Linked DNA regions of Haloactinomyces albus. The protein of the gene in region 2 binds, or shares a complex with, the protein of the main gene of each other region. Links are inferred from orthologs where the notes say so. Each region holds a gene or a part of one and is shown on either strand. Other genes may lie near its edges.

Evidence for each region.
Region 1: the proteins of secY (region 2) and secA are in contact, whole or in part, in a crystal structure (PDB 3DIN), measured with the Thermotoga maritima proteins. The link is inferred for Haloactinomyces albus from one-to-one orthologs. Residues at the interface, in WP_004081795.1 of Thermotoga maritima: Glu108, Gly109, Glu110, Glu111, Ala236, Glu237, Arg238, Arg239, Ile240, Thr241, Ile242, Gln243, Tyr244, Ala245, Arg246, Arg247, Val248, Thr249, Gly250, Arg251, Arg252, Val253, Tyr254, Gly256, Ala257, Ser258, Thr259, Tyr260, Leu261, Pro262; in WP_004082002.1 of Thermotoga maritima: Glu261, Ala262, Arg263, Lys300, Ala301, Arg302, Thr303, Ile304, Ile305, Leu323, Tyr324, Asp325, Pro326, Val329, Ser330, Tyr333, Ile336, Lys340, Phe345, Val349, Glu363, Phe364, Tyr374, Ser375, Gly376, Gly377, Glu393, Ile395, Thr482, Ser483.

The regions. Positions count from the first base shown.
Region 1 is NZ_JAVDXW010000001.1:1,546,380-1,561,004, reverse strand. Bases 5,347-8,838 are described here. They hold secA (preprotein translocase subunit SecA), read left to right. Parts: upstream 5,347-5,737; coding sequence 5,738-8,638; downstream 8,639-8,838. Other genes in these bases: JOF55_RS07250 (Rv3235 family protein), read right to left, coding at 8,681-8,838; hpf (ribosome hibernation-promoting factor, HPF/YfiA family), read left to right, coding at 5,347-5,436. Also shown: MtrAB system histidine kinase MtrB, read left to right, coding at 1-1,703; JOF55_RS07270 (LpqB family beta-propeller domain-containing protein), read left to right, coding at 1,700-3,430; JOF55_RS07265 (ComF family protein), read left to right, coding at 3,497-4,276; more of hpf, read left to right, coding at 4,696-5,346; more of JOF55_RS07250, read right to left, coding at 8,839-9,034; JOF55_RS07245 (HAD-IA family hydrolase), read left to right, coding at 9,374-9,790. UniProt on the Escherichia coli protein: Required for protein export, interacts with the SecYEG preprotein conducting channel.
Region 2 is NZ_JAVDXW010000001.1:2,802,217-2,816,312, forward strand. The notes cover bases 9,421-12,383. They hold secY (preprotein translocase subunit SecY), read left to right. Parts: upstream 9,421-10,226; coding sequence 10,227-11,540; downstream 11,541-12,383. Other genes in these bases: rplO (50S ribosomal protein L15), read left to right, coding at 9,421-9,850; JOF55_RS13335 (adenylate kinase), read left to right, coding at 11,798-12,346; map (type I methionyl aminopeptidase), read left to right, coding at 12,368-12,383. Also shown: rplC (50S ribosomal protein L3), read left to right, coding at 29-679; rplD (50S ribosomal protein L4), read left to right, coding at 679-1,365; rplW (50S ribosomal protein L23), read left to right, coding at 1,362-1,661; rplB (50S ribosomal protein L2), read left to right, coding at 1,708-2,544; rpsS (30S ribosomal protein S19), read left to right, coding at 2,563-2,844; rplV (50S ribosomal protein L22), read left to right, coding at 2,918-3,346; rpsC (30S ribosomal protein S3), read left to right, coding at 3,346-4,287; rplP (50S ribosomal protein L16), read left to right, coding at 4,291-4,710; rpmC (50S ribosomal protein L29), read left to right, coding at 4,710-4,952; rpsQ (30S ribosomal protein S17), read left to right, coding at 4,949-5,248; rplN (50S ribosomal protein L14), read left to right, coding at 5,432-5,800; rplX (50S ribosomal protein L24), read left to right, coding at 5,800-6,114; rplE (50S ribosomal protein L5), read left to right, coding at 6,119-6,682; JOF55_RS13295 (type Z 30S ribosomal protein S14), read left to right, coding at 6,725-6,910; rpsH (30S ribosomal protein S8), read left to right, coding at 7,171-7,569; rplF (50S ribosomal protein L6), read left to right, coding at 7,586-8,125; and 6 more genes. UniProt on the Escherichia coli protein: The central subunit of the protein translocation channel SecYEG. Consists of two halves formed by TMs 1-5 and 6-10.

The DNA.
Region 1 (14,625 bases), 1.3 Mb from region 2 along the record:
ACGAGCTACGACGCCGCTGGCACCGGTTCGAGTCGGTGTGGCGGCGCTCCATGCAGTTGCGGGTCGTGGTCAGCACACTCGCCCTGTCCTCGACGGTGGTCTTCGTGCTCGGCATGGTGCTCCAGACCCAGATCACCAACCGGCTGCTGCAAACCAAGGAAACCGCGGCGATCCGGCAGGTCGATTCGATTCTGCCGACCCTGGAGCGGGAACTGACCGCCGTCGACCCGAACTCCGAGGACGTCGGCGAACAGCTCGAGTCCGCATTGAATCGATTGACCACCTCGGTGTCGGCGCAGTCCAACACCGACTCGGCGGTAGGCGCGTTCAATCCCGTTCTGGTGGATGGACATGCCGCGATCCCGCGGCGCCAACAACCCGCGGCGGGCCCGGTCGAGGACGTTCCGCCCGAGTTGCGCAGGTTCGTCGAACGCGGTCAGTTCGCCACCCAGATCACCACCGCGTACAGCGGTGGCAAGTGGGTGACGATGCTGGCGGTCGGCAGCCCGGTGGGCAGCGCCACCCGCCCGTTGCAGGCGTACTTCCTGTTCCCGCTGACCGCGGAGCAACGCACTCTCCGGGTCGTGCAGAGCACTCTGGTGGTGGGGAGTCTCGTTCTCCTCGTCCTGCTGGGCGCCATCACGAACCTGGTCACCCGGCAGATCGTGCGCCCGGTACGGCATGCCGCGCAGACCGCGGAACGACTCGCCGACGGCAACCTGGACGAACGGATGCGGGTGATCGGCGAGGACGATATGGCCCGGCTCGGTGACTCGTTCAACGAGATGGCCGACAGCCTCAAGCATCAGATCCAGCAGCTCGAGGAGTTCGGCCAGTTGCAGCGCCGGTTCACCTCCGACGTCTCGCACGAGTTGCGCACTCCGTTGACAACGGTGCGGATGGCCGCCGACGTGCTGCACGCTTCTCGGGAGGAGTTCCCGGAAGGACTGGCACGGTCGGCCCAGCTTCTCGTCGACGAACTGGACCGGTTCGAGGCATTGCTGAACGACCTGCTGGAGATTTCCCGGCTCGACGCGGGGGTGGCCGATCTCAGCACCGAGCCGTTGGACATCCCGACGGTCGCGCGGCGCGCCGTCGAATCGGTGCGCCCGATCGCCGAGACCAGCGGTATCGACCTGCGTGCCAACTTCCCGTCGGAGGAGATCGGCATCGTTGCCGACCCGGTGCGGGTCGAGCGGATCGTGCGCAACCTCGTGGCGAACGCGATCGACCACGCCGAGGGACGGCCCGTCGATGTCGTGTTCGATGCCGATGATGACGCCATCGCGATCACCGTGCGCGACTACGGTGTGGGCCTGCGGCCCGGTGAGGCGGAACTGGTGTTCACGCGTTTCTGGCGTGCCGACCCTTCCCGTGACCGCAAGACCGGGGGCACCGGCCTCGGGCTTTCGATCAGCGCCGAGGATGCCCGCTTGCACGGCGGCTGGCTGGATGCCTGGGGCGAGCCGGGGCAGGGCTCCTGCTTCCGACTCACGTTGCCCCGGCACGTCGACGGTGACTTCGCGGACAGCCCGCTGCCCCTGCCCAGCGCTCGCACCATCGCCGCCCCCGACGCATTGCTGGCCACACCGGCAGAACTCCCGGCGGCAGAGGCACTGCCGGAGGAGGATGCCGATACCGAAAGGCCCGATCACGGCCCGGCAAGGTTGTCGGAACGAGGAGCGTGGGAGGAGACGAGATGAGAGTGGGCTCCCGGCGCAGACGGCTGATCGCACTACTGGCGGCCGTGCTGGTTCCGCTGGCCGGCTGCGCCTCGATCCCGACGCGCTCCGATCCGGAGGTCATCAAGCGGGTCGACGAGGACTCCGCCAACACCGGGGTCTCCGCACTCCCCGATGATCTCAGTCCGCTGGAGTTGGTGCGTCACTTCGTCAACGTCGCCGCGCCCGCCAACGACTATGCAGCGACCCGAATGCACTTCACCGAAGCCGCGCGGCAGGCCTGGAAGGCTCCGTCGGAGCTGCTGATCGTCGATGACGTGGACACCGTTCCGTTGCCGGAACCATCCGGTGCGCCGGATGGGGTGCAGCGAGTGGGCCTGCGGGTCAGCAAGGTCGGGCGGTTGAAAACCGATCACTCCTTCGTGCCGAAGCAGGGCGTGTACAAGGCCGATTTCCGAGTCGAACGACAGGCGAACGGCGAGTGGCGGATCGCGAACCCACCGGATGAACTTCTGGTCAGTCGGGGATCTTTCAGCGACAACTACATGACCGCACCGGTCTACTTTCTCGATCACGAGCGCGGCGGTGTGATCCCGGATCTGCGCTACGTGGTGAGCCAGCCGGCCAGCACTCTGCCCACGCGCGTCGTCGAATTCCTGCTGGCGGGTCCCTCGAAGGGCTTCCGCGGCGCGATGGGAACGGCGCTGCCACCGGATGTGGACACCAAGACGAACGTGAGCGAAGCAGGCGACGGTGCGCTGGTGGTCAACTTCAGCGAACTGGGGGACCTGGCCGAGCGGACCAAGCGGCTGATCGCGGCGCAGGTGGTGCTGTCCCTGCAGGGGGTCAGCAACGCGCGGGTGCGACTGCTGGAGGAGGGCACGCCGTTGCTGCCCGGGGAGGGCGCGTTGCGGCCCGCCGATGTCGCCACCTACAAGGCGGACAACAGCGTGCGAGCCGATGTGGCCCCCCTCGCCGTGGTGAACGAGCGACTCATCAAGCTCACTCAGCAGGCTCCCGCGGTTCCCGGCCCCGCCGGTTCCGGTGTGTACGAGGTGATCACGGCCGGGAGGTCGGCGGACGGTTCGAAGCTCGCCACGGTGGTGCGCACCCCCGACGGAAAGGTCGAGATGCGGATCGGGGACTACGGCAAGGCGCTCGCCGCCACCGGAGTGACCGGCAGCTTCATGAGCAGGCCGACGTGGCGCACCAACTCGGAGGTGTGGACCGTTGTCGACGGGCGCAAGGTCGTGCGCATGGTCGGCAACGGTGACGGGACCTGGACGGCACGCACGGTCGACACGAAGCAGTTTCCCGACAAACCCATTACGGATCTACGCCTGTCCCGGGGCGGCACCAGGGTCGCAGCGGTGGTCGGCGGCCGAATCATGGTCGCCGGTGTGCTCGACCGGGGAAGCAAAACCACGCTGAGCTCGCCCACCGCGCTCTCCGGTGGTCCTGCGGAAGCGACCATCAGGGGCATCGGGTGGGTGAGCAACGATTCGCTCGTGGCCATCACCGACAGCAGTTCGGTCCCGGTCGTCGAGGTGACGGTCAACGGACTCACGTGGGATCCCTATGCTTCGGCGAACCTCGTTCAGCCACTCAAGGCCGTGACCGTCGGACCTGGTCAGAAGGTGGTCGTAGCCGATAGCAGCGGACTGTGGCAGGTCGGCGACCAGGGGGATCTGTGGCAGTTGATGCCGGGTCGATTCGGTAGCGGGGCTCTTCCGTTCTACCCGGGATAGTCCTTTTGTGGCCCGCGTGCGCTTGTGGCTTGCGCGTGCTTGGAACAAGCCTGCGGAGATGCTCGCTTGCCGACACGCGCGAGCTCGGCGGTGACCTGCGCGGCAGGTGGGCCGTTCGCGCGCATGCTCGCGGACATGGATGTGATCGGACGCGGGCGGACTGTTCGGCACTCGATCGCGGCACTTGTCGATCTGTTGCTGCCACTGTGCTGTGCGGGATGCGGCGCCGCCGGAAGCGGATGGTGTACGCATTGCCACGGCGAGCTTCGCGGATTGCGGAGGGTGGAGCGGCCGCTGCTCGGGCCGGACCCGCCCGCCTATGCGCTCGGACGATACCGGGGTGCGGCCAGGAGCGCGGTACTCGCCTACAAGGAGTCGGGGCGTCGGGACCTGGCAGTGCCCTTCGGGCACTGTATGGCCGCGGCCCTCGACACCATGGCTTCGGAACTCGGTGCCGGGGAGAGTTCCGTGATGGCGTTCCGGCTGGTTCCGGCGCCATCACGGGTATCGATGTCCCGGCGACGTGGGGGCGCACACATGACGCGGATCGGTCGTTGGGCGGCATCGGCGCTCACCGCGGCCGGACGACCGGTTGCGGTGGCCGACTGCCTGGCCCTGAGTCGGGGGACCCGGGATTCGGTAGGTCTCGGTTCCGCTGAACGAGTTCGGAATCTGTCGGGCCGAGTGTTGCTCCGAACGAGGCGGCTTCCCCCATCGTGTACACCGGTCGTGCTACTCGACGATGTCATCACCACGGGGGCGACCGCTGTGAGTTGCGTGCGGGCGCTGGAATCAGCGGGTGTTCGGGTGGCCGCCGTGCTCGCCCTGACCGCCACGGCTCGTTAGTGCGTCGACGATCGATGTGGCCGTGCCGCCGCACTCCCCGGTCGGCGTCCTTTTCGGCCTGCTCACACGGGGTCCGGGTTCGCAGCGGGAGGAACTTGGAACTTGTGGCATAAGCCATCCGTTATCCGGGTATGAGCAGGACGTACCGCGGAGAGGGAACGCACACTTCCGCACGGTGCTCGCCGAGTCCTCCGGCGCAAGAGGGGAGTGATTACGCTGAGTGTTCCCTTGACGTCGCCCGACTCGGGGGCTGTCGCAAACCTCACCAGCGGACTAACGTCGCTCATGTTCGGGCACATCCGGGCTGCTGAAAGGAGTGCAAGCCAGGTCTCCGGTGCCGGAAGCAAGCCGACAAGTGTTCTCTCCGGCGCCACCGTGACCGCCTCTCACGGAAGCACGCTTAGCAACGGAGGTCGTGAATGGACATCGTCGTCAAGGGCCGCAACGTCGAGGTGCCCACCCACTACCGGGAGCATGTCGGCGAAAAGCTGACCCGGCTTGATCGGTACGACAAGAAGAGCATGCGGGCCGATGTGGAGCTGATCCACGAACGCAACCCACGTCAGGCCAAGAATTGCCAGCGGGTCGAGATCACCTTGAAGGGCCGGGGACCGGCCGTCCGCGCCGAAGCCTGCGCAGCCGACTTCTACGCCGCTCTGGATTCCGCCACGAACAAGCTGGAGACCCGACTGAGTCGCAAGCACGACCGCAGAAAGGTCCACCACGGAAGGCACAGCCCGCGATCCGTGGCAGAGGCGACGGCCGCGATGGCGGATCGTCCCGTGGTGATGGCCAACGGTGCCGAATCCGGGCCGTCCGGAGAACCGCATATGCGAACGGTCCTGCTCGAGGAGCCCGAGCAGGAGACGCCCCGGGGCGAGGTGGCCGCGCAGGAGACGACCCCGCAGGAGACGACCGAGCCCATCGATCGTGATGTCGAGGTTCCCGGCCAGCGCTGGAGTGGCGACGAGAACGAACCCGGACGAATCGTGCGGGAGAAAGAGCACACGGCCAAACCGATGACCGTTGACCAGGCCCTCTACGAAATGGAGCTGGTCGGTCACGATTTCTACCTCTTCGCCGACGCGGACAGCGGCATGGCCAGTGTCGTGTACCGGCGCAGGGGATTCGATTACGGAGTGATCCGATTGGCAGCCTGAATGACGGAGGCAAAACTGCGCCAACAGTGACTCGCGATGCTGTCCCCCGCGTACCGTGGTGCGCGGGGGACAGCATCGTCGGCCGATGTCCGACCGGAGGGCGGCGGTGTTCGTCCGATCACTCACTCGGGGCTGTCCGGGTGGGTGCAGGAATGGCCTCCGACCTCCTGGTCGTTGCACAACGCGGACGTCCCTTCGGATGTGGCGTTCGAGTGAACGGCCGGGTCGGAAGCAGGTTCTAATAAGATGGCGAAAAGCGTCCGTGACGGGCGCGTCACGATCAGCTAGTGAGGTCGACCGGATGGTCCTGTCCCGACTGCTTCGCGCCGGCGAGGGCAAGATGCTCAAGCGTCTGCGTGCCATCGCGGCGCACATCAACAAGCTCGAAGACGACACGGTCGCGCTGTCCGATGCCGAGCTGCGGGCCAAGACCGACGAGTTCAAGCGCAGGCACGGAGAGGGCGAGTCCCTCGACGATCTTCTGCCGGAAGCCTTCGCCGTCGCCAGGGAAGGTGCCAGGCGCACGCTCGGCCAGCGCCATTTCGACGTGCAGCTCATGGGGGGTGCGGCACTGCATCTCGGGCAGATCGCCGAGATGAAAACCGGTGAAGGCAAGACCCTGACTTGCGTGCTGCCCGGTTACCTCAACGCGATCGCGGGCAAGGGCGTACACGTCATCACGGTCAACGACTACCTCGCCAAGCGCGATGCCGACTGGATGGGTCGCGTGCACCGCTTCCTCGGTCTCGAAGTGGGGGCGATCACGGCCGATATGACCCCGGACCAGCGCCGGGACGCCTATCTGGCCGACATCACCTACGGCACGAACAACGAGTTCGGGTTCGACTACCTGCGCGACAACATGGCCTGGAGCCTGACCGAGTGCGTGCAGCGCGGGCACTTCTTCTCGATCGTCGACGAGGTCGACTCGATCCTCATCGACGAGGCTCGTACGCCGCTGATCATCTCCGGCCCGGCCGACCAGTCGTCGCGCTGGTACCAGGAGTTCGCCCGGCTTGCGCCGATGCTCAAGCGCGACGAGCACTACGAGGTCGACGAGCGCAAACGCACTGTCGGCGTCACCGAAGAGGGCGTGGAGGTCATCGAGGACCAGTTGGGGATCGAGAATCTCTACGAGGCGGCCAACACGCCCCTGGTCGGCTACCTCAACAACGCGATCAAGGCCAAGGAGCTGTACCGGCGGGACAAGGACTACATCGTCCGCAACGGCGAGGTCGCCATCGTCGACGAGTTCACCGGCCGCGTCCTGCACGGCCGCCGCTACAACGAGGGTATGCACCAGGCCATCGAGGCCAAGGAAGGTGTGGAGATCCAGGCGGAGAACCAGACGCTGGCCACGATCACGCTGCAGAACTACTTTCGCCTCTACGACAAGCTCGCCGGTATGACCGGTACCGCTCAGACGGAAGCCGCCGAGTTTCAGGCCACCTACAAGCTCGGCGTGGTGACCATTCCCACGAACGAGCCGATGATCCGTGCGGATCAGCCGGACCTGGTCTACAAGAGCGAAGAGGCGAAGTTCGCCGCCGTCGCCGAGGACATCGCCGAAAAGTACCAGCACGGCCAGCCCGTGCTGGTGGGTACCACCAGTGTCGATCGCTCGGAGTACTTGGCGAAGTTGCTGACCAAGCAAGGCGTGCCACACAACGTGCTCAACGCCAAGCACCACGAGTCGGAAGCCGGGATCATCGCCGAGGCCGGGCGTAAGGGTGCGGTCACGGTCGCCACCAATATGGCCGGCCGCGGTACCGACGTCGTGCTCGGTGGCAATGTCGACCACCTCGCCGATGCCGAACTGCGCAGGCGCGGCCTGGATCCGGTGGACAACCGTGAGCAGTACGAGGCGGAATGGCCCTCCGTGGTCGACAAGATCAAGGACCAGGTCGAGGCCGAGGCCGAGGAGGTCAGGCAGGTCGGCGGTCTCTACGTGCTCGGTACCGAGCGGCACGAGTCACGGCGCATCGACAATCAGCTGCGCGGTCGTTCGGGCAGGCAGGGTGACCCCGGTGAGTCGCGGTTCTACCTCTCGCTCGGCGATGAACTGATGCGCCGGTTCAATGCCGCGATGGTCGAGACGGCCATGACCCGTCTCAAGGTGCCGGATGAAGTTCCGATCGAGCACAAGATGGTGACCAGGGCGATCCGCAGCGCGCAGACTCAGGTCGAACAGCAGAACATGGAGGTTCGCAAGAACGTCCTGAAGTACGACGAGGTACTCAATCAGCAGCGGTCGGTGATCTACACCGAACGTCGCCGGGTGCTCGAGGGCGAGGATCTTCGTGAGCAGGTCAAGCACATGCTCGACGATGTGATCGGTGCGTATGTCAAGGGTGCGACCGCCGAGGGGTACTCCGAGGACTGGGATCTCGAGAAGTTGTGGTCGGCACTCAAGACTCTCTACCCGGTGTCGATCGACTGGGAAGACCTTGCCGAGGATGAGGAGGATCTCTCCGATAAGCGGCTGCGCGAGGCGATAGTCGCCGACGCCGAAGCCGCTTACGACCGCAGGGAGGCCGAGGTCGACGGCAAGGTCGGCGATGGTGCGACGCGTGAGCTGGAGCGCCGAGTGGTGCTCAGCGTGCTCGACCGCAAGTGGCGTGAGCACCTTTATGAGATGGATTACCTCAAGGAGGGCATCGGGCTCCGGGCCATGGCGCAGCGTGACCCGCTGATCGAGTATCGGCGCGAGGGATTCGACATGTTCCACGCCATGCTGGAGTCGCTGAAGGAGGAGTCCGTCGGGCTCCTGTTCAACGTCCAGGTGGAGGCAGCCGAACCCGAACCGGCGCCGGAAGAGCCGTCGGTGCCGGTCTCGGTGAGCCGCGCCGACGGAAACGGGCAGGCAACCGACGGACGGTCATCGGCTGGGCAGCCACAGTCGAAATCGACCCGCTCCCGCGGTTCCAGGAGCTCGGCGGGGCCTGCCCTGAGCCAGCTCGGCGGTCTCTCGGCGGACTCCGAGCAACCACCGACGGCCTTGCGCGGTAAGGGCTTGGGGCAACCGGAGAACCAGCGTCTGAACTACTCCGGCCCTGCTGAAAGCGGCGGTGTACAGACCAGCAATGGCTCCGGCAACGGTTCGGAAAATGGCTCCGGCGACGGCGCGGACTCGGCCGGCGGCACCCGACGTGAGCGGCGGGCAGCCGCGCGTGCCGAGGCGAAGAAGAACAAGAAGCGCTGAGCGACAGCCGAGCGACACAAGCCGCTGTTTATGGGGCGGTGCTCAAACGAACGCCAGCATGGTGCAGGACCACTGGGTGCTCTGGCGCTCCAATCGTATGGTCAGGGCCCGTACACGCCGGGTATCGGCGATGACCGCGCAGGCTTCGACCGTGCGTGCGCTGGTCAGGCACGCGTGCACGGACCGCAGGTGATAGACCGGGTCGGCTGTGGACCTACCTCGGACCATTGCCGCGAGGAAGCCGGCGACGGGAGCGGAAACCCAGTGCCGGATCTGGTGCAGCGGCCTTCGCCCCGCGAGTACGTCGAGGAGCCGTCCGACCGTACGGCTTGCGAGGGCGGAGGCCGTACGGTCACCCGGACCGCAGGTCACCGACGATTCGGGCGGCTCGGCCATCGCAGGCCTACTCGGGCACGTGACGGTCCGTGTGATGTGCTCGGTGTCTGTCCGGATCCGAGTGGCCTGGGACATGGGGGTTCCTCCTGTCGATGACGTCTCATGGGCAAGAGGAAGTGGGCGGCTGAATCCGGTCAGTCGAGCGCGATACTCACCTGATCGTGTCAGCTGGAAGTCCTGCGGCGAGTCTGTTCGTCGGGGGTGGCGGCTCGAACCTTCCCGTGGCGGCCCTGCCGGTTCTCGGCAGAACTGCACGCCCCTGTGCCCGGGGAGGAGTGAAGCTTCAGGGAGAACTTCAACCCCACCAAGGCCAACCGGACAGGCCGTAGTCTCGTCCGTGTGGAGCTCAACGGTTTGGTGTTGGATTACGGCGGCGTCATGACCGACCCCGGCGAGGCGATCGATCCTGGTGGGGAGTTCCCCATGGCTTCCGTGGTACGCAGGGCGCGCCACGCCGGTATTCGTACGGCGCTGCTGTCCAATGCCGACACCGGACCGGAGTGGCCGGATCGGTCCGAGTTGTTCGATGTGATCGTGCTCTCCGGTGTGGTGGGTATGGCGAAGCCGGATGTCGAGATCTATCGGCTGACTGCTCGGAAGCTGGGTGTCGCGCCGTACACCTGTGTGTTCGTCGATGATCTCCGCAGCAATGTCTCGGGGGCGGTGGCTACCGGGATGGTCGGCGTGCACCACTCCTCGATCTCGGCGACCATCGCCGAACTGGAAATCCTCTTTCCTGTGTTGGCGCGGTGTTAATGGGGGGTTGTGCTGGTGTTTTGTGGGTTGTGGGGGGTGGGTTGTGGGGGGTGGGTTCGGGGATGTGTAGAGTTTTCGTTGTCAGCACGGAACGAGCCGGTGTGAGTCGGGTCGGGTGTTGGTGGCCGGTTGCTTCCTGGGTTTTTGGGTGGTTTCGGGTGTTTGTTACGGTGAATGGCGGTCCGGCGGGATTGGTTTCCGGTTTGGTTGGGCTGTTTCAGCGGAGCAAGGTTAATATGCGGTGAGCGTGTTGTTGCGGTGCTGGGTTTCCGGTGTGGGAATGTGGCGTGGTGAGAGCTCGGTGGGCCGGTTCGGGTGACCCCCCTTTGGGTGGGTTGCTGGTGGGTTTGCTAGGGTTTTCGGTGCAGCAAGCGGTTATTGCGGGCCTGCCGTGTGGTGGGTGTGTTCTTTGAGAACTCAACAGTGTGCCGATGGTTTTGTGTTTGATGCGGACCGTTTTTTCGGTTTTGTTTTTTTGGGGCATGCCCTGTTGTGGGGTGTGTTTCTGCTGGGGTTGTTGAATGATCCTTTGTTGGAGAGTTTGATCCTGGCTCAGGACGAACGCTGGCGGCGTGCTTAACACATGCAAGTCGAACGCTGAAGCTCTTGTTCGCAGGGGTGGATGAGTGGCGGACGGGTGAGTAACACGTGGGCAATCTGCCCTGTACTTGGGGATAAGCCTTGGAAACGGGGTCTAATACCGGATAGGACATGTCATCGCATGGTGGTGTGTGGAAAGCTCCGGCGGTACGGGATGAGCCCGCGGCCTATCAGCTGGATGGTGCGGTAACGGCGTACCATGGCGACGACGGGTAGCCGGCCTGAGAGGGTGACCGGCCACACTGGGACTGAGATACGGCCCAGACTCCTACGGGAGGCTGCAGTGGGGAATCTTGCGCAATGGGCGAAAGCCTGACGCAGCAACGCCGCGTGGGGGAGGACGGCCTTCGGGTTGTAAACCTCTTTCGGTCCCGACGAAGGTGACGGTAGGGGCAGAAGAAGCGCCGGCTAACTACGTGCCAGCAGCCGCGGTAATACGTAGGGCGCAAGCGTTGTCCGGATTTATTGGGCGTAAAGAGCTCGTAGGCGGTTTGTCGCGTCGGCCGTGAAAACCTGTTGCTTAACGGCAGGCGTGCGGTCGATACGGGCAGACTTGAGTTCGGTAGGGGAGACTGGAATTCCTGGTGTAGCGGTGAAATGCGCAGATATCAGGAGGAACACCGGTGGCGAAGGCGGGTCTCTGGGCCGATACTGACGCTGAGGAGCGAAAGCGTGGGGAGCGAACAGGATTAGATACCCTGGTAGTCCACGCCGTAAACGTTGGGCGCTAGGTGTGGGGACTGTTTCCACGGTGTCCGTGCCGTAGCTAACGCATTAAGCGCCCCGCCTGGGGAGTACGGCCGCAAGGCTAAAACTCAAAGGAATTGACGGGGGCCCGCACAAGCGGCGGAGCATGTGGATTAATTCGATGCAACGCGAAGAACCTTACCTGGGTTTGACATGCCTGGATCGCTCTGGAGACAGGGTTTCCCTTTTTGGGGCCGGTGCACAGGTGGTGCATGGCTGTCGTCAGCTCGTGTCGTGAGATGTTGGGTTAAGTCCCGCAACGAGCGCAACCCTTGTCCTGTGTTGCCAGCAATGCGGTTGGGGACTCGCGGGAGACTGCCGGGGTCAACTCGGAGGAAGGTGGGGATGACGTCAAGTCATCATGCCCCTTATGCCCAGGGCTTCACACATGCTACAATGGCCGGTACAGAGGGTGGCCAACCCGTGAGGGGCAGCGAATCTCTTAAAGCCGGTCTCAGTTCGGATCGGGGTCTGCAACTCGACCCTGTGAAGTCGGAGTCGCTAGTAATCGCAGATCAGCAGTGCTGCGGTGAATACGTTCCCGGGCCTTGTACACACCGCCCGTCACGTCACGAAAGTCGGTAACGCCCGAAGCTCATGGCCCAACCGGTTTGCCGGGGGGAGTGGTCGAAGGTGGGACCGGCGATTGGGACGAAGTCGTAACAAGGTAGCCGTACCGGAAGGTGCGGCTGGATCACCTCCTTTCTAAGGAGCACTGGTACTCGCACATGCCGGCGTGTCCTGTCCCGGTGTGGGCAGGGTGGTGGCCGGGTGTGGGTGCTGCCTGGTGGGTGTGCCCGGATGTGGTGCGCACCGGGTGGTGCTGTCCGAGAGTGTGGAAACGTCGAACATGGAATGCTGCTGGGGCCTGGGTGGTCTCGGTGTCGGTGCACTGTTGGGTTCTGAGGGAACATGCCGCTGGTGCTGCCCCTGGTTGGGGTGGTGGTGGGTGTGTTGCCGTGGTGGTTGTTGTTTGAGAACTGTATAGTGGATGCGAGCATCTTGATACTTGGTGTGTAAGTGTGTAAGGGCGCACGGTGGATGCCTCGGCATCAGGAGCCGATGAAGGACGTGGGAGGCTGCGATAAGCCTCGGGGAGCTGTCAACCGAGCTGTGATCCGAGGGTGTCCGAATGGGGAAACCCGGCCGGAGTGATGTCCGGTCACCGCTGTCTGAATGTATAGGGCAGTGGGAGGGAACGCGGGAAAGTGAAACATCTCAGTACCCGCAGGAAGAGAAAGCAATAGCGATTCCCCGAGTAGTGGCGAGCGAAACGGGATGTGTGGCTAAACCGGGTGCGTGGCAAGCCGGCAGGCGTTGCGTGCTCGGGGTTGTTGGGAGCATCTGGTTGGGGCTGCCGCCTCAGCGGGGAGTGTATGCATGGCCAGCTGAATGCGTTGGAATGCGCAGGCGTAGTGGGTGAGACCCCCGTCGGTGAAAGTGGTGCGTGCTCCCGGGTGTGATCCCGAGTAGCACGGGGTCCGTGGATTCCCGTGTGAATCGGCCAGGACCACCTGGTAAGCCTGAATACTCCTGGTGACCGATAGCGGAGAGTACCGTGAGGGAATGGTGAAAAGTACCCCGAGAGGGGAGTGAAAGAGTCCCTGAAACCGTGTGCCTATAATCCGTCAGAGCCGTTCGCGGTGATGGCGTGCCTTTTGAAGAATGAGCCTGCGAGTTAGTGGTGCGTGGCGAGGTTAACCCGTGGTGGGGAAGCCGGAGCGAAAGCGAGTCCGAACAGGGCGTGGTAGTCGCGTGCTCTAGACCCGAAACCGAGTGATCTACCCATGGCCAGGGTGAAGCCCGGGTAATACCGGGTGGAGGCCCGAACCCACCAGGGTTGAAAACCTGGGGGATGAGCTGTGGGTAGGGGTGAAAGGCCAATCAAACTCGGAGATAGCTGGTTCTCCCCGAAATGCATTGAGGTGCAGCGTCGTGTGTTTCGTCGTGCAGGTAGAGCTACTGGATGGTGGAGGGCCCTGTGTGGGGTACTGACGTCAACCAAACTCCGAATGGCATGGCGTGGATAGCGCGGCAGTGAGTCGGCGGGGGAAAAGCTCCGTCGTCGAGAGGGAAACAGCCCAGAACACCGGCTAAGGCCCCCAAGTGTGTGCTTAGTGGGGAAGGATGTGGGACTGCCCGGACAACCAGGAGGTTGGCTTAGAAGCAGCCATCCTTGAAAGAGTGCGTAATAGCTCACTGGTCGAGTGGTCCTGCGCCGAAAATGTAGCGGGGCTCAAGCACACCGCCGAAGCCGTGTCGCCGTGACTGTGTCATGGTGGGTAGGGGAGCATCGTGTGGACGGTGAAGCGGCGGCGTAAGCCAGTCGTGGAGACCATGCGAGAGAGAATGCGGGCATGAGTAGTGCAAGCAGAGTGAGAATCTCTGCCGCCGGATGACCAAGGGTTCCTGGGCAAGGCTGATCCGCCCAGGGTGAGTCGGAGCCTAAGGCGAGGCCGACAGGCGTAGCCGATGGATAACGGGTTGATATTCCCGTACCCGCCGACGCGCGTCCCATACCGGTGTCGGTGTTCTCGGTGCTATCGGTGCCGGCCTGTTCCGCTGTGCGGGACGGTGTCCGGTGCTCATGGTGGCGAGGCCCGGCGGTCCGGTCAGTGATGGGGTGACGCAGCAGGGTAGCCCATCCCGGGCGATGGTAGTCCCGGGGTAACGGTGTAGGGCGGTGCACAGGCAAATCCGTGCACCGGTGCCTGAGACCGGAGGCCGAGCCCGTGTGGCGAAGTGGGTGATCCCGTACTGCCGAGAAAAGCCTCTAGCGAGTGCGTGGGTGGTCCGTACCCCAAACCAACACAGGTGGTCAGGTAGAGCATACCGAGGCGAGCGAGCGAACCGTGGTCAAGGAACTCGGCAAAATGTCCCCGTAACTTCGGGAGAAGGGGAGCCATGGCCGGTGTAGGAGCGTTGCCTCCGAAGCTGGTGGTGGCCGCAGAGAGTGGGCCCGAGCGACTGTTTACTAAAAACACAGGTCCGTGCGAAGTCGTAAGACGAGGTATACGGACTGACGCCTGCCCGGTGCCGGAACGTTAACAGGACTCGTTAGTGGGTGCGCCCGCGAAGCGGAGAATGGAAGCGCCGGTAAACGGCGGTGGTAACTATAACCATCCTAAGGTAGCGAAATTCCTTGTCGGGTAAGTTCCGACCTGCACGAATGGCGTAACGACTTGGGCGCTGTCTCGACCACGGACTCGACGAAATTGCAATACGAGTAAAGATGCTCGTTACGCGCGGCAGGACGGAAAGACCCCGGGACCTTTACTGTAGCTTGGTATTGGTGTCTGGTTCGGCTTGTGTAGGATAGGTGGGAGACTGGGAAGCTCACACGCCAGTGTGGGTGGAGTCGCTGTTGAAATACCACTCTGGTCGTTGCGGGCGTCTAACCTCGATCCGTGATCCGGATCAGGGACAGTGCCTGGTGGGCAGTTTAACTGGGGCGGTTGCCTCCCAAAGGGTAACGGAGGCGCCCAACG
Region 2 (14,096 bases):
TTGACAGGCGGCGGAGAGAACGAGACTCATGTCTGACAAGCAGATCAAGGGGATTCTGGGCACCAAGCTCGGCATGACCCAGGTCTTCGACGATCAGAACCGGGTGGTCCCGGTGACGGTCGTGCAGGCCGGGCCGAACGTGGTCACCCAGGTCCGCACTCAGGACAACGACGGCTATTCGGCCGTGCAGCTGGCGTTCGGCGCCATCGACCCGCGCAAGGTGAACAAGCCGCGCAGTGGTCAGTTCGCGAAGGCCGGTGTCACGCCGCGCCGCCACATCGTCGAGCTGCGCACCTCGGATGCCGACTCCTACGAGCTCGGCCAGGAACTCACCGCCGAGCTCTTCGAGTCGGGTGCGCTGGTCGACGTGGTCGGTACGAGCAAGGGCAAGGGTTTCGCGGGCACCATCAAGCGCCACGGTTTCTCCCGGCAGGGCATGAGCCACGGTACGCAAGCAGTGCACCGCAAGCCCGGCTCGATCGGTGGGTGCGCCACACCGGGCCATGTGTTCAAGGGCATGAAGATGCCCGGTCGGATGGGCAACAACCGCGTGACCACCCAGAACCTCAAGGTGCACCAGGTCGAGAACGACTCCGGCCTGTTGCTGATCAAGGGCGCCGTTCCGGGCCCCAAGGGCGGTCTGGTGCTGGTCAAGAGCGCTGTGAAGGGTGGTGCGTGATGGCAGCCACGCTCGATGTCCGTACCCCGGACGGCAGTACGGACGGCCATGTCGAACTGCCTGCCGAGCTTTTCGACGCGAAGGCGAACATTCCGCTGATGCACCAGGTCGTGGTGGCCCAGTTGGCCGCCGCGCGTCAGGGCACGCACGCAACCAAGACTCGCGGTGCTGTCGCAGGCGGAAGCAAGAAGCCGTACCGGCAGAAGGGCACCGGTAACGCCCGGCAGGGCTCGACCCGCGCCCCGCAGTTCGTCGGCGGTGGCACGGTGCACGGTCCGGCTCCGCGGGACTACTCGCAGCGGACCCCGAAGAAGATGAAGGCGGCGGCGCTGCGCGGAGCCCTGTCGGACCGTGCCCGGGCCGAGCAGCTCCACGTGGTGACCGAGGTGGTGACCGGCGAGCAGCCGTCCACCAAGGCGGCCAAGGCCACACTGCGTGCGCTGACCGATGCCAAGCGCGTCCTGGTGGTGCTCAACCGCACCGAGGAGCGTGCCTGGCTGAGCCTGCGCAACCTGCCGAACGTGCACATCATCGACCCCGGCCAGTTGAACACCTACGACGTGCTCGTCAACGACGACATCGTGTTCAGCAAGGAGGCGTTCGAGCGCTTCATCGCCGGCCCGTCGAAGGGTCGTTCGGCCAAGGCCGTCGCGACCTCCGGTGAGGCTGAGGAGGCAGACCAGTGATCCCCGACCCGCGAGACATCATCATCGCGCCGGTGATTTCCGAGAAGAGCTACGGGCTGCTTTCGGAGAACCAGTACACGTTCCTGGTCCGTCCCGGCACGAACAAGACCGAGATCAAGATCGCGATCGAGAAGATCTTCGGCGTACAGGTCACCAACGTCAACACGATCAATCGTCAGGGCAAGCGCAAGCGCACCCGCACCGGGTACGGCAAGCGCAAGGACACCAAGCGGGCGATCGTCACGCTGTCCGCCGAGAGCAAGCCGATCGAGATCTTCGGTGGTATGGCGGCCTGAGCCGGGCGCAGGCGAAAAGCCGATGGAAGACTAGGACTGCGTAGAGATGGGCATTCGCAAGCACAAGCCGACGACGGCGGGCCGTCGCGGTTCCAGCGGGTCGGACTTCTCCGAGGTCACCCGCTCACATCCGGAGAAGTCGCTGGTTCGGCCGCTGCACGGCCACGGCGGCCGGAACGCGCACGGCAGGATCACCACGCGGCACCAGGGTGGCGGCCACAAGCGGGCCTACCGCGTGATCGACTTCCGCCGTAACGACAAGGACGGTGTGCCCGCCAAGGTCGCGCACATCGAGTACGACCCGAACCGCAGTGCACGGATCGCACTGCTGCACTACCTCGACGGGGAGAAGCGCTACATCATCGCACCGGACAAGGTCCGGCAGGGTGATCGCGTGGAGAGCGGCGTCCGTGCCGACATCAAGCCGGGCAACAACCTCCCGATGCGCAACATCCCCACCGGCACGGTGGTGCACGCGATCGAGTTGCGTCCGGGCGGCGGCGCGAAGATCGCGCGCTCGGCCGGTGCCCGGGTCCAGCTGGTGGCCAAGGACGGTCCGAACGCCCAGTTGCGGATGCCTTCGGGTGAGATCCGCAATGTGGACGTGCGCTGCCGGGCCACGGTTGGTGAGGTCGGAAACTCCGAGCACTCCAACATCAGCTGGGGCAAGGCGGGCCGGATGCGCTGGAAGGGCAAGCGCCCGACCGTGCGCGGTGTCGTGATGAACCCGATCGACCACCCCCACGGTGGTGGTGAGGGCAGGACCTCCGGTGGGCGTCATCCGGTCAACCCGAAGGGTAAGCCCGAGGGCCGGAGCCGCCGTAGCAAGCCCAGTGACAAGCTCATCGTTCGTCGCCGGCGCACCGGTAAGAAGAAGCGCTGAGCAGGGAGGTAAGAGCACATGCCACGCAGCCTGAAGAAGGGTCCGTTCGTGGACGACCACCTGCTCAAGAAGGTGGACGCGCTGAACGAGGCGAACAAGAAGTCGGTGATCAAGACCTGGTCGCGCCGGTCGACGGTCATCCCGGACATGCTCAACCACACCATCGCCGTGCACGACGGCCGCAAGCACGTGCCGGTGTTCATCAGCGAGAACATGGTCGGGCACAAGCTCGGCGAGTTTGCCCCGACCCGCACCTTCAAGGGTCACGTGAAGGACGACCGGAAGTCGCGCCGCCGGTGAGCGGGTCTGTGACACGAACGAGCCGGGCCATGCGGGAAGAGATTCCCGCAGCCCGGGGCAAAGGGGTAGCAGGATGACAGCCCGTACCGACGACAGTGCCGCGGAGGAATCGCCGCGTGCAGTGGCGCGGGCCCGCTACGTCCGCGTGGCGCCGATGAAGGCGCGTCGCGTGGTCGAGCTCATCAAGGGCCGTAGCGCCAGCGAAGCCCTGGACGTGCTCAAGTTCGCGCCGCAGACCGCGAGCGGTCCGGTGTCGAAGGTGCTCGCCAGTGCGATGGCCAATGCGGAGAACAACCGCTCGCTCGACCCGGAGACCCTGTGGGTGCACCGGGCCTACGTGGACGAGGGTCCGACGCTGAAGCGCTTCCGGCCGCGCGCGCAGGGTCGCGCGTACCGGATTCGCAAGCGGACCAGTCACATCACGGTCGAGGTCGAGTCGCGCCAGCCCAAATCGGCAGGCAAGTCTCGCAAGAGCAGTAGCCAGAAGGGGAGTGCCCGGTAGTGGGTCAGAAGATCAACCCGCACGGCTTCCGGCTCGGCATCACCACGGACTGGAAGTCGCGCTGGTACGCCGACAAGCAGTATTCGGAGTACGTCGCGGAAGACGTCAAGATCCGCAAGCGGCTCTCTCGCGGGATGGAGCGCGCAGGCATCTCCAAGGTGGAGATCGAGCGCACCCGCGAGCGAGTCCGGGTGGATATTCACACCGCCCGGCCGGGCATCGTGATCGGTCGGCGTGGTGCCGAGGCGGATCGCCTGCGCGGTTCACTGGAGAAGCTGACCGGCAAGCAGGTCCAGCTCAACATTCTCGAGGTCAAGAACTCGGAGACGGACGCCCAGCTCGTGGCCCAGGGCATCGCGGAGCAGCTTTCCAACCGCGTGTCCTTCCGGCGTGCGATGCGCAAGGGCATGCAGTCGGCCATGCGGTCGCAGCAGGTCAAGGGTATCCGTGTCCAGTGCGGTGGCCGTCTCGGCGGTGCCGAGATGTCCCGCTCGGAGTTCTACCGCGAGGGCCAGGTGCCGCTGCACACGCTGCGTGCGGACATGGACTACGGCTTCTTCGAGGCCCGGACCACCTTCGGCCGGATCGGTGTGAAGGTCTGGATCTACAAGGGTGAGCTGGTCGGCGGCCTGAAGCAGAAGCAGCAGGAGTCCGAGGTTCGCGCGCCGCGCGGCGAAGGTGGCGGCGGTGGTCAGCGCGAGGGTGGCCGAGGTGGTCGCTCGGAGCGCGGTGGCCGGCGCCGTTCGGGTGCCTCCGGTACCACGGCGACGGGGACCGAGGCCGGTCGTGCCGCAGGCAAGTCCGGCAAGGGTGCCAAGTCCGCGGAGAGCGCCGGTGGCTCGGCCGAGAGCTCGCAGCAGGAGCAGACCGCCGGTGATGCGGCCGTCGGCAATGCTCCGGCTGTCAGCGAGCCCCACGCTGATGAGAAGACGGAGGGCTGAGACGTGCTCGTCCCACGCAAGGTCAGGTGGCGCAAGGCCCACGCACCGAAGCGCAAGGGCTTCGCCAAGGGCGGCACCCAGATCAACTTCGGTGAATACGGCATTCAGGCCCTCGAGCAGGGCTATGTGACGAACCGGCAGATCGAGTCGGCTCGTATCGCGATCACCCGGCATGTGAAACGTGGCGGCAAGGTGTGGATCAACATCTTCCCGGATCGTCCGCTGACGAAGAAGCCCGCCGAAACCCGCATGGGTTCCGGTAAGGGTTCGCCGGAGTACTGGGTCGCCAACGTCAAGCCGGGCCGGGTCATGTTCGAGTTGAACTACCCGAACCAGAAGATCGCGCTCGAGGCGTTGACGCGTGCGGTCCACAAGCTCCCGATGAAGTGCAAGATCGTGTCCCGCGAGGGTGGTGACTTCTGATGAGCGCGGGTGTCACCGCTTCCGAGCTCCGGGAGTTGAACAACGAGGAGCTCGTGTCACGTCTGAAGGAGTCGAAGGAGGAGTTGTTCAACCTCCGATTCCAGATGGCGACCGGACAGCTGGAGAACAACCGCCGGTTGCGCGTCGTGCGCAAGGACATCGCCCGGCTTTACACCATCATGCGCGAGCGTGAGCTGGGCCTGACGGTGTCCCCTGACGGCGCCGAGGAGGGCGCGGCATGAGCGAAACAGTTGCTGAGGGCTCTGTCACAGAAGGACAGGGCGAGAACCGGAACTACCGCAAGGTCCGGGAGGGTTACGTCGTCTCGTCCAAGATGGACAAGACGATCGTGGTTTCCCTGCAGGACCGCAAGAAGCACGCGCTGTACGGCAAGATCATGCGGCAGACCACCAAGGTCAAGGCGCACGACGAGGCCAATACCGCGGGTGTTGGTGACCGGGTACTGCTGATGGAGACCCGGCCGCTGTCGGCGACGAAGCGCTGGCGGCTGGTCGAGGTCGTGGAGAAGGCCAAGTAATGCGGACCACCTGCGGAGCGGTCCTCCGCAGGTGGCCACATTTGGCATCCGACCTCCCGGAAGTAGTGCTGGGAGGTGTGGAGACGCAAGTCTCCACACGGCCGCGCACGTCAGGTCGGAAATCTGGCGTGCCAGAGTGTTCTTCGCGCGAGAAAGCGCGAAAACTTAGGGTCAGGAGTCGACGTGATCCAGCAGGAGTCGCGACTGCGTGTCGCCGACAACACCGGGGCCAAGGAGATCCTCACGATCCGGGTACTCGGTGGTTCCGGTCGGCGTTACGCAGGTGTCGGTGACATCGTGACGGCGACGGTGAAGGAAGCCATCCCCGCCGCAGGTGTCAAGAGGGGCGATGTGGTCAAGGCCGTCATCGTCCGGCAGAAGAAGGAGAAGCGTCGTCCGGACGGTTCCTACATCCGGTTCGACGAGAATGCCGCGGTGCTGATCAAGCCCGGTGGCGATCCGCGAGGGACCCGCATCTTCGGGCCCGTCGGCCGCGAGCTGCGTGACAGGAAGTTCATGAAGATCATCTCGCTCGCGCCGGAGGTGCTGTGATGAAGGTGAAAAAGGGCGACACGGTCGTCGTGATCTCCGGTAAGGACAAGGGCGCCAGGGGCAAGGTCATCCAGGCCTTCCCGCAGCGGGACCGCGTCCTGGTCGAGGGTGTCAATCGGATCAAGAAGCACACGAAGGTCTCGCGGACCGAGCGTGGTGCGCAGTCCGGTGGCATCGTGACGCAGGAGGCGCCGATCCACGTCAGCAATGTGATGGTGGCGGACTCGGACGGCAAGCCCACCCGTATCGGCTATCGCACGGGCGAGGACGGCAAGAAGGTGCGTATTTCTCGCCGCAACGGTAAGGACATCTGAACTCATGACCACTGCTGAGAAGATCGTCCCCCGGCTGAAGACCCGCTACCGTGACGAGGTCATTCCGGCCCTCAACGAGGAGTTCTCCTACTCCAATCCGATGTTGGTGCCCGGTGTGACCAAGGTCGTGGTCAACATGGGTGTGGGCGATGCCGCGCGGGACAGCAAACTGATCGAGGGCGCCGTTCGCGACCTGGCGACCATCACCGGTCAGAAGCCCGAGGTTCGCAAGGCTCGCAAGTCCATCGCTCAATTCAAGGTGCGCGAGGGGATGCCGATCGGCGCCCGCGTGACCCTGCGTGGCGACCGGATGTGGGAGTTCCTCGATCGCCTGGTGAGCATTTCGCTGCCGCGCATCCGGGATTTCCGGGGATTGTCGCCGAACCAGTTCGACGGCAACGGCAACTACACGTTCGGCCTCAACGAGCAGTCGATGTTCCACGAGATCAACCAGGATGCGATCGATCGCCCGCGTGGCATGGACATCACCGTCGTGACCACGGCCGCCACCAACGCGGAGGGCAGGGTGCTGTTGCGGCATCTGGGCTTCCCGTTCAAGGAGCAGTGACCGTGGCCACCGCTGAGGATCGAAGCAAGGAGAACTGAGCCGATGGCCAAAAAGGCACTGATCAACAAGGCCGCGCGCAAGCCGAAGTTCCGGGTTCGCAGCTACACCCGTTGCCAGCGTTGCGGACGCCCGCGCTCGGTGCTCCGCAAGTTCGGGCTGTGCCGGATCTGCTTCCGCGAGATGGCCCATGCCGGTGAGCTTCCGGGCGTGAGCAAGTCCTCGTGGTGAAGCCTCATCCGACGAGTTCTGCCTGGTGACAGGTAGTCTCGGGGGAGTTCACCGGGACAAGCCCCGCGCTGGTACGCGAACAAGCTTGATACGCGGACACGCCGATGTACGAGCAGTCCGCGAACAATCCGGCTCGCCTGCGGGCGGGCAATGACCCCGACTTCGTTCAGGCCAGGGTCCAGACCTCACGTGTGGCCGTGTTTCGGCACGGCGTCGTCGGGACCCACCGGAACCGGACGAGAAAGGTTGACAAGGTCACCATGACGATGACCGATCCGATCGCAGACATGTTGACGCGTCTGCGGAACGGGAGTCGCGCCTACCACGACGAGATCGTGATGCCGCACTCCAAGCTCAAGGCGAATATTGCCGACATCCTGCAGCGCGAGGGCTACGTTTCCGGTTCGTGGACGCAGGCAGGCGAGAAGGGCAAGAACCTGGTCGTCGAGCTCAAGTACGGCCCGAACCGCGAGAAGAGCATGACCGGCCTGCGCCGGGTGTCCAAGCCGGGCCTGCGCGTGTACGCCAAGTCCACGAACCTGCCGAAGGTGCTCGGCGGACTGGGTATCGCGATCATTTCGACGTCGGGCGGTCTGCTGACCGACAAGCAGGCCATGAAGAAGGGCGTGGGCGGGGAAGTTCTCGCCTACGTCTGGTGAAGAAGGAGGAACGGTTATGTCGCGCATCGGAGTGTTGCCGATCACCGTGCCCTCCGGCGTCGAGGTGACGATCGACGGCCAGATGGTCACGGCCAAGGGCCCGAAGGGCACTCTGCAGCAGCAAATCACCGAGCCCATCACGGTCGAGCGGGACTCGGACGGAACCATCCAGGTTCAGCGCCCCGACGACGAGCGCCGGAGCCGCGCACTGCACGGACTGTCGCGCAGCCTGGTGAACAACATGGTGGTCGGCGTCAGCCAGGGCTACCAGCGGGATCTCGAAATCCAGGGCGTCGGTTACCGGGTGCAGCTCAAGGGGGCCAATCTCGAGTTCGCTCTCGGCTACAGCCACCCGGTTGTGATGGAGCCGCCGCAGGGTATCGAGTTCGCCACGGACGGCCCCTCGAAACTGTCGGTCAAGGGTATCGACAAGCAGCAGGTCGGCGAGGTTGCCGCCAAGATCCGCAAGCTGCGCCGTCCCGACCCGTACAAGGGCAAGGGTGTGCGCTACGCGGGCGAGAAGATCCGCACCAAGGTCGGGAAGACGGGTAAGTGACCATGAGCGAGACCACCACAGGTACGAAGCGCAAGCCGGTGGGCAAGGGCATCGCGACCGTGCGTCGTCAAGCCCGTGCCAACCGTCAGACCCGGATTCGCAAGAAGATCAGCGGCACCCCCGAGCGGCCGCGGCTTGCCGTCTCGCGGTCCTCGCGACACATTGTTGCGCAGATCATCGACGACACGGTCGGCCACACGCTGGCGGCGGCCTCCACCCTGGAGGCGGAGTTCCGCACGTTCGAGGGCAACAAGACGAACAAGGCCACTCGGGTCGGAGAGCTCGTTGCCGCTCGCGCCAAGGACGCAGGGATCGCCCGGATCGTGTTCGATCGAGGCGGCAATGCCTACCACGGGCGGGTGGCCGCGCTGGCCGATGCCGCTCGTGAGGGCGGTCTGGAGTTCTGACAAGTGCGCAACGACGAGACCATCGCAGCCAAGATCGTGGCAGCCAGTAATGGAAGGGACGCCTGATGCCTGGACGCACTCGGCGTGACGGCGGTTCGGAATCCGGCGGCAAAGACCGCAAGGACCGTCGCGACGGTGGCCGTGGCGGGGCGGCCCAAGAGAAGACCCCGCAGTTCGAACGTGTCGTGACCATCAACCGTGTTGCCAAGGTCGTCAAGGGTGGCCGGCGGTTCAGCTTCACCGCGCTGGTCGTCTGCGGTGACGGCGACGGCATGGTCGGTGTCGGTTACGGCAAGGCCAAGGAAGTGCCCTCGGCGATCGCCAAGGGTGTGGAGGAGGCGAAGAAGAACTTCTTCCGCGTTCCTCGGCTCGCCGGATCGATCCCCCACCCGGTGCAGGGTGAGGATGCCGCCGGTGTCGTGCTGCTCCGTCCGGCCAGTCCCGGTACCGGTGTTATCGCCGGTGGCCCGGTGCGTGCCGTTCTGGAGTGCGCGGGCATCCACGATGTGCTGAGCAAGTCGCTGGGCAGCGACAACGCGCTCAACATCGTGCAGGCCACGGTCTCGGCTCTGAAGCAGTTGCAGCGTCCCGAAGAGGTCGCGGCGCGTCGCGGACTGCCGCTGGAGGATGTCGCTCCGGCTCGTGTGCTGCGTCAGCGCGCAGGGCAGGAGGTGTGAGCTGAGATGAGCCAGTTGAAGATCACGCAGGTGCGCGGCCTGGCCGGCGCCCAGCACCATCAGAAGGCCAGCATGCGCTCGTTGGGTCTGCGCAGGATCCACCAGTCGGTCGTGCGGCCGGATGACCCGAACGTGCGCGGCATGGTCAATTCCGTGCACCACCTGGTGACGGTCGAGGAGGTCGAGTAGGCATGGTCATCAAGATCCACGACCTGCAGCCGGCTCCGGGGTCCAAGCGCGACAAGATCCGTGTCGGTCGCGGCGAGGCCTCGAAGGGCAAGACAGCCGGCCGCGGTACCAAGGGAACGAGGGCGCGGAAGACGGTCTCGCCCCGCTTCGAGGGCGGGCAGATGCCGTTGCAGATGCGGTTGCCGAAGCTGCGCGGCTTCAAAAACCGCAACCGTGTCGAGTACCAGGGCATCAATGTCGGCAAGCTGGTGCAGGCCTTTCCGCAGGGCGGTTCGGTCGGCATCGAGGAGCTGATCGGTGCCGGGTTCGTCAAGAAGGGCGAACTGGTCAAGATTCTCGGTGACGGTGATCCGGAGGGCGTCAAGCTCGACGTGACTGCGGACGCGTTCACCGGCAGCGCCCGGGAGAAGATCACCGCTGCGGGCGGGAGCGTGACCCGACGGGGACGCTGAACAGGGCTTTCGACGGATTGCCCGTGCACGACGGGGCCGCTCGACGATTCGGTCGAGCGGCCCCGTTCGTGTAGCACCCGTCGTGATGTCCCGATGGGCGTGTCGGTCGCCGCATCGGGTGGATATTTTTACCGGTTTTCGCGATCGTGCCGGGTCGAGTGGGCATGTTCGCCTGGCTCGGGGGAGAGTCGCTGCGTACGGACGTGCGGTACGAACGGGTACGTTCGGGTGGCTACGTCGACTCGGTACGGTTGCTGTTAGAGTCCAGGCGGCAGTCCGTGCCGAACGGTGCTGCGACAGCAACGCCAGTTATGCCGACTGCCTCAGTTGGCAATCGAACCCGGCCATGTGGCCGGCTTGCGCACAGGAGGTCTGCGTGCTCGGCGCCTTCCGCTCGGCTCTGGTGACGCCGGACCTGCGCCGCAAGATTCTGTTCACGCTGGGCATCATCGTGCTGTATCGGCTCGGTGCCATGCTCCCGTCGCCGGGGGTGTCGTACCCGAATGTTCAGCAATGCGTGGAACAGACCCGGGACAACAGCGAGAGCATCTACTCGCTGCTGAATTTGTTCAGCGGTGGTGCACTGCTGCAGCTCTCGGTGTTGTCGCTGGGCATTATGCCGTACATCACGGCGAGCATCATCGTTCAACTGTTGCAGGTGGTCATTCCCCGCTTCGAACAGTTGAAGAAGGAGGGCCAGTCCGGGCAGGCCACGCTGACCCAGTACACCCGGTACCTGACGGTCGCGCTCGCGCTCCTGCAGGCGACCGGTATCACCGCTCTCGCCGTGCGCGGACAGCTCTTCCCCGGCTGCACCACCGAGGTCATTCCGGACAACTCGGTGCTGAACCTGTTGGTCATCGTGGTGACGATGACGGCAGGTGCCGCCCTGCTGATGTGGATGGGTGAGCTGATCACCGAGCGGGGGATCGGCAACGGCATGTCGCTGCTGATCTTCACGTCCATCGCGGCCCGGATTCCCTCGCAGGGTGCCAGCATTCTGAGCGGGCAGGGTGGACTCGTCTTCGCCGTCGTCTGCGTATTCGGCCTCGCCATCGTCACCAGCGTCGTGTTCGTCGAACAGGCACAGCGCCGGATCCCCGTGCAGTACGCCAAGCGCATGATCGGCCGCCGGATGTACGGGGGTACCTCCACCTATCTGCCACTGAAGGTCAACCAGGCCGGAATCATCCCGGTGATCTTCGCTTCCTCCCTGCTCTACCTGCCGCAACTGCTGGGGCAGCTCTCCGGTGGGCAGAACACCTGGTGGGCGCGGTTCATCCAGACCTACATCGTTGATCCGTCGAGCTGGGTGCACATCCTGCTGTACATGGCGATGATCATCTTCTTCGCCTACTTCTACGTTTCGATCACGTTCAATCCCGAGGAGCGTGCGGACGAGATGAAGAAGTTCGGCGGGTTCATTCCCGGTATCCGCCCCGGTCGCCCGACGGCCGAATACCTCAGCTTCGTGCTGTCCAGGATCACCCTGCCGGGTGCGCTGTACCTCGGCATCATCGCCGTGCTACCGAGCTTCTTCCTCGGTCTGACCGGCAGCGGACAGGGCGGCATGCAGAGCTTCATGTTCGGTGGCACAGCGGTGTTGATCATGGTCAACGTAGGATTGGACACTGTCAAGCAGGTCGAGAGTCAGCTCACGCAGCGAAACTATGAGGGCTTCCTCCGGTAGTCTCGGGGAAATTCCGGGCAATGGCGCCCGTGCCCCGTCCGGTGCTGTGGCTTGTTGCCCACGCTCCCACGAAGTGGATGGGGGTTACGTTCACCGGAACATCGGCTACGGTGCCGCCCACCTCGTGTCCTGAGTGCGGGATTTCCGCACGGGGACATTCGCAGCGTGTTGTGGCTGGGGATGTGCGATGACAGGTGAGCTTGAAGCGCTCGAACAACGGTGGTGCAAGACCACCAGACGGATTCGGAGGCAGACCCTTGGTGCGATTGGTTCTCGTCGGCCCGCCCGGTGCGGGCAAGGGCACCCAAGCGGCCGTGCTGAGTGAGCAGCTCGCGGTCCCACACATTTCCACCGGTGACCTGTTCCGGGCGAACATCGACAACGAGACCCCCTTGGGGCAGGAAGCGAAGAGCTACCTCGACGCGGGCGAACTCGTGCCGGACAAGGTCACCAACGAGATGGTGCGCCAGCGGCTGTCCGAGTCCGATGCCCGTGCGGGTTTCCTGCTCGACGGCTTCCCGCGCACGACCCCGCAGGCCGACGTTCTCGGCGAGATTCTCGCCGAGAACGGTATGGAGCTGACAGCGGTGATGCAGTTCGACGTGCCACAGGAGGAGCTGGTGCGCCGAATGCTGGACCGAGGGCGTTCGGACGACACCGAGGAGGTCATCCGACGCAGGCTGTCGGTGTACGAATCGGAGACCGCGCCGTTGCTGGAGTACTACCGCGACAAGGTCATCACCATCAACGCGCTCGGCTCGGTCGACGAGATCACTTCACGCGCGCTGGAATCCCTGCGCAAGTGAGTCCGACGGGAAGGTAGTGGAGTGCTGCGGCGAGGTAAGGGCATCGAGCTCAAGACCACCGGTGAAATCGAGGCGATGCGTGCGTCGGGCCTGCTTGTCGCGCGTGCGCTCGCCGAGGTCACCGCGCACGCCAAGCCCGGTGTGAGCACCGGTGAACTCGATGCTGTCGCCGAGCAGGTGATCCGGGATGCGGGGGCGATCCCGTCTTTCAAGGGCTACCACGGTTTCCCGGCGTCGATTTGCACCTCGGTCAACGAGAAGGTGGTGCACGGTATCCCGTCGGAACAGGAGATCCTGGGCGACGGCGACATGGTCTCGGTGGATTGCGGGGCGATCCTGGACGGCTGGCACGGAGACTCCGCCGTGACCCTGCCGATCGGTGAGGTCGGCCCCCGCGAACTGGCCCTGTCCGAGGCGACCAAGCACGCCATGTGGGCGGGTGCGGCCCAGGTCCGTGCGGGCAACCGTCTGACCGACATCTCGCATGCGGTGGAAACCGCGGCACGGGAGTCGATGGACACCGATGGGGTGGACTACGGGCTCATCGCGGAGTACGGCGGGCACGGTATCGGCACCAGGATGCACATGGAGCCGTTCCTGCCGAATCTCGGCAAGCCCGGTAAGGGACCGAAGCTCAAGGTCGGGATGGCTCTCGCGGTGGAGCCGATGCTGACTCTCGGTTCGGCGGAGACAGCGGAGCTCGATGACGACTGGACGGTCGTGACCGTGGACGGCTCCTGCGCCGCGCACTGGGAGCACACGGTGGCCATCACCGAGGACGGCCCCTGGGTGCTCACCGCCGCCGAGGAGTGAGAGCACGCCGGATCGGCTTGTGTGGCGGTGCGGGGTTGAGGTTTTCCCGGAAACTTCAACCCCCCGGTGCAGGGGCGTGCAATTTTGTCGAAAACCGACACGGCCAGCCCTGTTATCCCAGTGGGCGGCGACAGATGTAGTGCATGATCGGCGGGAGATTTCGCCATGTCGTGTGCGTGATTACTTCGTCGAAGGTCGCCTTCAGCCGCCGGTGGAAGCGGCGGCCCCCCGCCGAGTGCTGTGCGGGCAGGTAGGTCAGCGCGGTGAAGGAGCCGTGCGGGGTGAGAACGTGAGCCGCCTGCCGCAGAATGTTCTGCTGGACCTCCTCGGTGAGTAGCGACCACGGGATGCTGCTGATCACGGCATCGACCTTGTCGATGTCCAGCCCGGTGAGCAGTGTATGCAGGTTCTCTGCGTTGCCGTGCACGGTTTCCATCCACGGCTGGTGCCGCCGCAGGTGCTGAACGAGATCATCGCCGAGTTCGATGCCGATGTGGCGGGCATGTGCGGGCAGGCGGTCGTGAATGGCGCCGCTGAGGGAGCCGGTGCCCGGGCCGAGCTCGACCACAACCGGCCTACCGGTGGTCGGAACGACCTGCGCGACGGTGGCGGCCACGGCTCCCGAGGTGGGAGTGGCCGCTCCGACCATCGAAGGATTGCGTACCGCCGTGCTGAAGAATGTGCGGTACTCACCGAACTTCGCCGTATCGGGCAGCCATCGTCCGTTGAGTGGAGTGTGGCGGTCCTGCTGGGTGGTCACGGTCCTCCTCGATGGACTTGCCGATTCGATTGGCGACTGCTGTATTTGCCGCACTTCGGTCCTCAACATGTGCAGTCGAACCGTACTGGATCACGGCGGGTGGGCACTCGTTGCGGATGCGAACGACGACGCAGCGATGCCGACCGTGTCGGTTTTCGCATCGTCCTGCCCCGAGTG